DNA from 2 places in the Nonomuraea sp. NPDC052265 genome. Region 2 is predicted to be linked to the other one. Evidence: riboswitches for the same ligand, from Rfam matches in the RefSeq annotation. Region 2 holds a riboswitch; the other holds the start of a gene.
The links. Region 2 has a riboswitch for glycine ahead of gcvP (aminomethyl-transferring glycine dehydrogenase). Riboswitches for the same ligand answer to the same signal wherever they lie in the genome.
Positions count from the first base shown of each region.

Region 1: it holds a riboswitch for glycine, as region 2 does, so the genes downstream of both, gcvT (glycine cleavage system aminomethyltransferase GcvT) here and gcvP (aminomethyl-transferring glycine dehydrogenase) in region 2, are expected to answer to the same signal.

Region 1 is NZ_JBIUBJ010000001.1:103,248-106,647, reverse strand. It holds gene ACIHAD_RS00500 (L-serine ammonia-lyase) at 1-327, opposite strand, end outside; gene gcvH (glycine cleavage system protein GcvH) at 387-776, opposite strand; gene gcvT (glycine cleavage system aminomethyltransferase GcvT) at 773-1,858, opposite strand; glycine riboswitch at 1,893-1,991, opposite strand; glycine riboswitch at 2,012-2,109, opposite strand; gene ACIHAD_RS00485 (M28 family peptidase) at 2,322-3,400, opposite strand, start outside.
Region 2 is NZ_JBIUBJ010000004.1:150,259-153,658, reverse strand. It holds gene ACIHAD_RS14285 (bifunctional nuclease family protein) at 1-352, shown strand, start outside; gene ACIHAD_RS14280 (MerR family transcriptional regulator) at 500-1,120, shown strand; glycine riboswitch at 1,169-1,265, shown strand; gene gcvP (aminomethyl-transferring glycine dehydrogenase) at 1,432-3,400, shown strand, end outside.

The DNA.
Region 1 (3,400 bases), on a different contig from region 2:
CACGACGAAGGGGATCTCGCGGGCGCCGAACAGCGTGACCGTGCCCGAGGCGCGCATCTCGGCCAGGCGGGCGTCGATGGAGTCGACGTCGACCAGCTCGGGCTTCTCGCCGGACAGGCCCAGCAGCACCGCCTTGTCGCTGCCGTGGCCCTTGCCTGTCAGGCCGAGCGAGCCGTACAGGATGACCTCGACGCGGGCCACGCGGGGGAGCAGGCCGTCGTCGTGCAGTCCGCGGGCGAACTTGTGCGCGGCGGCCATCGGGCCGCCGGTGTGGGAGCTGGACGGTCCGATGCCGATCTTGAAGAGGTCGAAGACGCTGATCGCCATTGATGGGCGCCCTTCAGTTCAGAAAAAGCCGGGGCCCGACGCGGGCCCCGGCGTCGATGTCAGGACTCGCCCGAGGTGAGCGCCGTGTACTCCTCGGCGGACAGCAGGTCCTCCGCGTCGCCTTCCATGCGGACGCGGAACATCCAGCCGTCGCCGTACGGGTCGGTGTTGGCCAGCGACGGGTCGTCGACCACGGCCTGGTTCACCTCGACGATCTCGCCGCCGACGGGCGAGTAGATCTCGCTCACCGACTTGGTGGACTCGACCTCGCCGACCGAGTCACCCGTCTCGACGGTCGCACCGACCTCGGGGAGCTGCACGAAGACGACGTCACCAAGAGCCTCGGCGGCGAAGGCCGTGATGCCGACGGTCACGGTGATGCCGTCGTCCACGCCCGACACCCACTCGTGTTCCTTGGTGTAGCTCAGGTCGTCAGGGATGTTGCTCACTTGTTCCTCCTGTAGAAGGGCAGCTCGACCAGGTCCATAGGTTCTTGGCTGCCCCGGATGTCCACGGCCAGACCTGTGTCGGCCCCGGTGTCCACGTAGGCCATCGCGATGGGCTTCCCCAGGGTCTGGGAGGGCGCACCGCTCGTGACCTCGCCGACGACGGCGCCGTCGCGGGTGACCGGGTAGCCGTGACGCGGCACCCGGCGGCCCTTGGCGACCAGGCCGACGAGGCGGCGGCGGGGCTGGTCGTCCTTGACCGCCTCCAGTGCCGCCCTGCCGACGAAGTCACCGGGCTTGTCGAATTTCACCACTCTGCCCAGCCCCGCGTCGAACGGGGTCAGGTCGGAGCTCAGCTCGTTGCCGTAGAGCGGCATGCCGGCCTCCAGCCTGAGGGTGTCGCGGCTGGACAGGCCGGCGGCCTTGAGCCCGTACGGCTCGCCCGCCGCCTCCAGGGCGCGCCAGAGCGGCACGGCGTCCTGGTTGGCGACGAACAGCTCGAAGCCGTCCTCGCCGGTGTAGCCGGTACGGGCGATGAGCGCCTGGCGGCCGTCGACCTGGCCGGGCAGGCCCGCGTAGTACTTGAGGCCGTCGAGATCGGCGTCGGTGAGCGTGGCCAGGATCTCCTGGGCCCTCGGGCCCTGGATCGCGATGAGGGCGTACTGCTGGGAGCGGTCATCGACCACCACGTCATACGACTTAGTGCGATTTTTCAGTTCATCCGCGACTTTGTCGGAGTTCGAGGCGTTGGCCACCACCATGAACTCCTCGTCCGCCAGCCGGTAGACGATCAGGTCGTCGAGCACCCCGCCGCGCTCGTCCACGATCATCGTGTACCTGGCCCGGCCGGGCACGAGCGCCGACAGGTGGCCGACCAGCGCGTAGTCGAGGGCGTCGGCGGCCTGCGGGCCGGTCAGGAAGATCTCGCCCATGTGCGAGAGGTCGAACAGCCCGGCCGCCTCGCGTACGGCTTTGTGCTCCGCCGACTCGCTGCCGTACCGGAGCGGCATGAGCCACCCGGCGAAGTCGGTCAGCGTGGCGCCTAGGGCCTCGTGGACGTCTCGTAGCGGCGTAGGTCGGGACATTTGTCGCACCTCAGGACAGGATTGGATGCCAGCATCCTCCCCCTCTGTCATGGATGCCTGAGAGCTTCGCCCGAGTTTTACCGGACTTTCACCTTCGGCGAGGCCCCAGGGCCTGCTTTCCAGAGGTCACCTCCCCGTAAGAACGCCTTACAGGGCTGCCGCGCGGTCCTTTGCCTTGAGAGGTTCGCGGGGAGGGCTTGCTCCTTCAGGGACCCTGACCGGATGTCAGAGTGCTCTCCCGCACGGTTTCGCCGGTGATGTCCGTCAGCCTAGTGCCGTCATGGGGGTGTTGTCGCGCTTCGCCCCTGTATCTGGCAGCACACCGCACGCAGCGAAAAGCGGCCGCGGCCCCGGAGAGGCGGGGCCGCGGCCGCGTTGGTGGCCGCGCGCGAGCCGGTCATGGCAGGTCAGCTCGCACGCGGCGGCCTGGAGGCGGGCCGGTGCGAACCGGCCCGCGTGCGGATCAGGCGCGCGCCCAGAGGGCGGGCACGTTCGGCGGCTCCCAGCCCGGCAGGCTGGTGTGCGCCTGGAGGCAGCGGTAGCCGACCCCCTGGTAGGTGACGACGTCCCCGGCCGTGTACGGCTTGTAAGCCGTCCAGGTGGTGCCCTGGCCGTCCCCTCCGACGGTCAGGGTGAAGGAGGCGGAGTGGTCCGCCGTCGCCCCGTCGCCGTTGATCCCTATGGTGTACGTCCCCGCCGCGACGCCGCTGGTGGTGGCGACCGTGACGGTGGACGACTGGCCCGCCTGGATCGTGGACGGGCTGAAGGAGACGGTGACCCCGCTCGGCACGTTCCCGGCGGAGAGCGCGACGCTCTGCGCCTGGCCGGACGTGACCTGGGTACTGACCGCCGCGGTAGCCGACTGACCGGCCTGGACCGATGCCGACGACGGGGTCACCGAGATCGAGTAGTCGTTCTCCGTGGGCGTGCCGGTGCCCACGGCGAGCTTCCATATGGCGTACGCGATGGCGTCGGTGTTGCGGTCGAGCGCCGTGGTGTTGACGGCGCTCGGGTAGCTGTCGCACGCGCTGTGGTAGCAGCGGTCGAACGCCTGCCCGGCCGAGCCTCCCCACTTGGCGGCCTGCGCCGAGCTCTTGACCGCCCCGGCCCCCGTGGCCAGGCCGCCGACCCGTACGCCGGCGCTCTTGAACGAGGCGTGGTCGCTGCGGCCGTCGCCTTCCCTGTCCCCCTCGGTCTGCAGGCCGATGGTGGCGAAGTAGTCGTTGAAGGTCCGCTGGATCGCCGCGTCGTCGTCGTAGACGAAGTAACCGGCGTTGGTCGAGGCGATCATGTCGAAGTTCAGGTACACCTCGACGCCGCTCGCGCCGCCGTTCTGGACGTAGTACCTGGACCCGACCATGCCCGCTTCCTCGGCGCCCCACCAGCCGAACCGCACGTGCTTGGTGAGCGTGGGCCTGCGGGCGGCGAGGGTGAGGGCGTTCTCCAGGAGCGCGGCCGAGCCGGAACCGTTGTCGTTGATCCCGGGTCCGGCCGCGACGCTGTCGAGGTGGGCGCCCAGCATCAGGGTCTGGTTGGCCGGGC
Region 2 (3,400 bases):
GACCGCGATCGCCCTGGCGCAGGCCGAGGAGCCGCCGCCCCGGCCGCTCACCCATGATCTGTTCAGGGACGTGCTGAGCGCGCTCGGCGTGGGGCTGCGCGCGGTCAACATCGTCGCTTTGCGTGACGGCATCTTCTTCGCCGACCTTGTGTTCTCCAACGGCGTGGAGGTGAGCGCCAGGCCGTCCGACTCGATCGCCCTGGCCCTGCGTACCGGCGCCCGCATCTTCGCCAGCGAAGAGGTCGTCCAGGAGGCCGGTGTGATCATCCCGGACGACCAGGAGGACGAGGTGGAGAAGTTCAGGGAGTTCCTTGACACGATCACTCCCGAGGACTTCGGCAGGGCGGGGTAGGTATTTCAGTGCATTTACGCTTCACGACGCGCCGAGCCGGATCGTTGACTGAGCATGGTCACGGTCCTACGGTGCAAGTGAAACCCGTGGTCGCCCTTTACGAACCCCCAGATCAGGCCGCGGGATGAGAGAAAGCCGGAGGTCCGCGTGGCGGTCAGCAGCGGCGAGGGAAAGACGGCCGGCCAGGAAGATCCGGTGCGGCGTGAGAGTGCGCGGCAGCGTGCCGGAGAGCAGGGCCTGCTCTTCGACGAGCAGCCCACGACGCTGCCCGCCGACATCGGATACCGCGGGCCCACAGCGTGTTCGGCGGCCGGCATCACCTACAGGCAGCTCGACTACTGGGCGCGCACGGGCCTGGTGGAGCCCACGATAAGAGCCGCGCACGGCTCGGGCTCGCAGCGGCTCTACAGCTTCCGCGACATCCTGGTGCTCAAGGTCGTCAAGCGGCTGCTCGACACGGGAGTGTCGCTGCAGCAGATCCGCACCGCGGTGCAGCATCTGCGTGACCGCGGGGTCGCCGACCTCGCGCAGATCACGCTCATGAGCGACGGGGTCAGCGTCTACGAGTGCACCTCCGCCGACGAGGTGATCGATCTCCTCCAGGGCGGGCAGGGCGTGTTCGGCATCGCGCTCGGCCGGGTCTGGCGCGAGGTCGAGGGCTCCCTCGCGGAGCTGCCGGGGGAACGGGCGGCGGTCGAGGACAGCGTCCCGGCCGACCATCCCACTGACGAGCTTGCCAAGCGCCGGCGCGCACGCCGCACGGGGTGAGCTGAACCGCTGAACACACCGTAGTAATCTAGGACAGAGTAAGGCTGACGACCCCGTGCGGGAGAGTCCCTGGGCCTCGGTCCTGGGGCGCCGAAGGAGCAACCCTCCCCGGAATCTCTCAGGCATCCCGTACCGCTCGGGTGAGGCAACTCTGGAAAGCAGGTGCGCCCGCCAGGCGCACCTCACCGACGGTGCAAGCCCCACGGCGGGGTGAAGCTCTCAGGTCGCGATGACGTCGCGCTGACAGAGGGGGAGATCCGGCACTCGCCCGCGCCCCGGCGCCGGTCTCCACGCCTCAGGAGGCAACCTCCATGACCGACCTGTCCGCTCCGCCGTTCTCGTCCAGGCATATCGGCCCATCGGAGTCCGAGCAGCAGCGCATGCTCGAGGCCGTGGGCTTCGAGTCCGTCGGCGATCTGGTGGCCGTGGCCGTTCCCGAGGCCATCAGGGCCAAGGACCGGCTCAAGCTGCCGGCCGCCGCGAGCGAGACCGAGGCCATCGCCGAGCTGCGCGAGCTGGCCTCCCGCAACCGGGTGCTGACCTCCATGATCGGGCTGGGCTACCACGACACCGTCACGCCCGCCGTCATCCGGCGCAACCTGCTGGAGAACCCGGGCTGGTACACCGCCTACACGCCGTACCAGCCGGAGATCTCGCAGGGCCGCCTGGAGGCGCTGCTGAACTTCCAGACGGTCGTCTCCGACCTGACCGGCCTCGACGTCGCCGGCGCCTCCCTGCTGGACGAGGGCACCGCCGCGGCCGAGGCCATGACGCTGGCCCGCCGGGCGGGCAAATCCAAGAGCGACGTGTTCGTGGTCGACGCCGACACGCTGCCCCAGACCAAGGCCGTGCTGGCCACCCGCGCCGAGCCGCTCGGCATCACGCTGGTCGAGCACGACCTCGACGGCGAGCTGCCCGAGTGCTTCGGCGTGCTGGTGCAGTACCCGGGCGCCTCGGGCCGCCTGCGCGACTTCCGCGACGTGGCCGCCAGGGCGCACGAGGCGGGCGCGCTCGTCGTGGCCGCCGCCGACCTGCTGGCCCTCACGCTCGTGGCCGCCCCCGGCGAGCTGGGCGCCGACATCGCCGTCGGCTCCTCCCAGCGCTTCGGCGTCTCCTTCGGCTTCGGCGGGCCGCACGCGGCCTACATGTCCGTACGCGAGGGCCTGCAGCGGCAGATGCCCGGCCGCCTGGTCGGCGTGTCGGTCGACGTCGACGGCGACCCCGCCTACCGGCTGGCCCTGCAGACCCGCGAGCAGCACATCCGCCGCGAGAAGGCCACCAGCAACATCTGCACCGCCCAGGTCCTGCTGGCGGTGATCGCCGGCATGTACGCCGTCTACCACGGCCCCGAGGGCCTGCGCCGCATCGCGCTGCGGGTGCACCGGCACGCCGTCGCGCTGGCCGGCGGGCTGCGCGAGGCCGGCCTGGAGGTCGTGCACGGCGAGTTCTTCGACACCGTGCTCGTCCGCGTGCCCGGCCGGGCCGCCGAGGTGGTGGCCGCCGCCGCCGAGCGGGGCGTCAACCTGTGGCAGGCAGGCGACGACCACGTCTCCATCGCCTGTGACGAGAAGACCGGCGCGGCCGAGCTGGTCAAGGTGTGGGCCGCCTTCGGCGTCGAGCGCGAGGAGGTGGAGCTGTCGGCCGACGCGCTGCCGGCCGACCTGCTGCGCGAGTCGGACTACCTGACCCACCCGGTCTTCCACAGCCACCGCTCCGAGACCGCGATGCTGCGCTACCTGCGCAGGCTCCAGGACAAGGACATCGCGCTCGACCGTTCGATGATCCCGCTCGGCTCCTGCACGATGAAGCTGAACGCCACCACCGAGATGGAGCCGATCACCTGGCCGGAGTTCGCGGGCGTCCACCCGTACGCGCCGGAGGCCCAGACCGAGGGTTACCGGGAGCTCATCGGCACCCTGGAGGGCTGGCTGGCCGAGGTGACCGGCTACGACGCGGTCTCCATCCAGCCGAACGCGGGCTCCCAGGGCGAGTTCGCCGGCCTGCTGGCCATCCGCGCCTACCACCAGGCCAACGGCGCCACCGAGCGTGACGTGTGCCTGATCCCGTCCTCCGCCCACGGCACGAACGCGGCCAGCGCCGTCATGGCGGGCATGCGGGTCGTGGTCGTGGCCTGCGACGGCGACGGGAACATCGACCTGGCCGACCTCGACGCCAAGATCGCCAAGCACCGCGAGCGGCTGGCCGCGATCATGGTGACGTACCCGTCCACGCACGGCGTGTACGAGGAGTCGATCACCGAGGTCTGCGCCAAGGTGCACG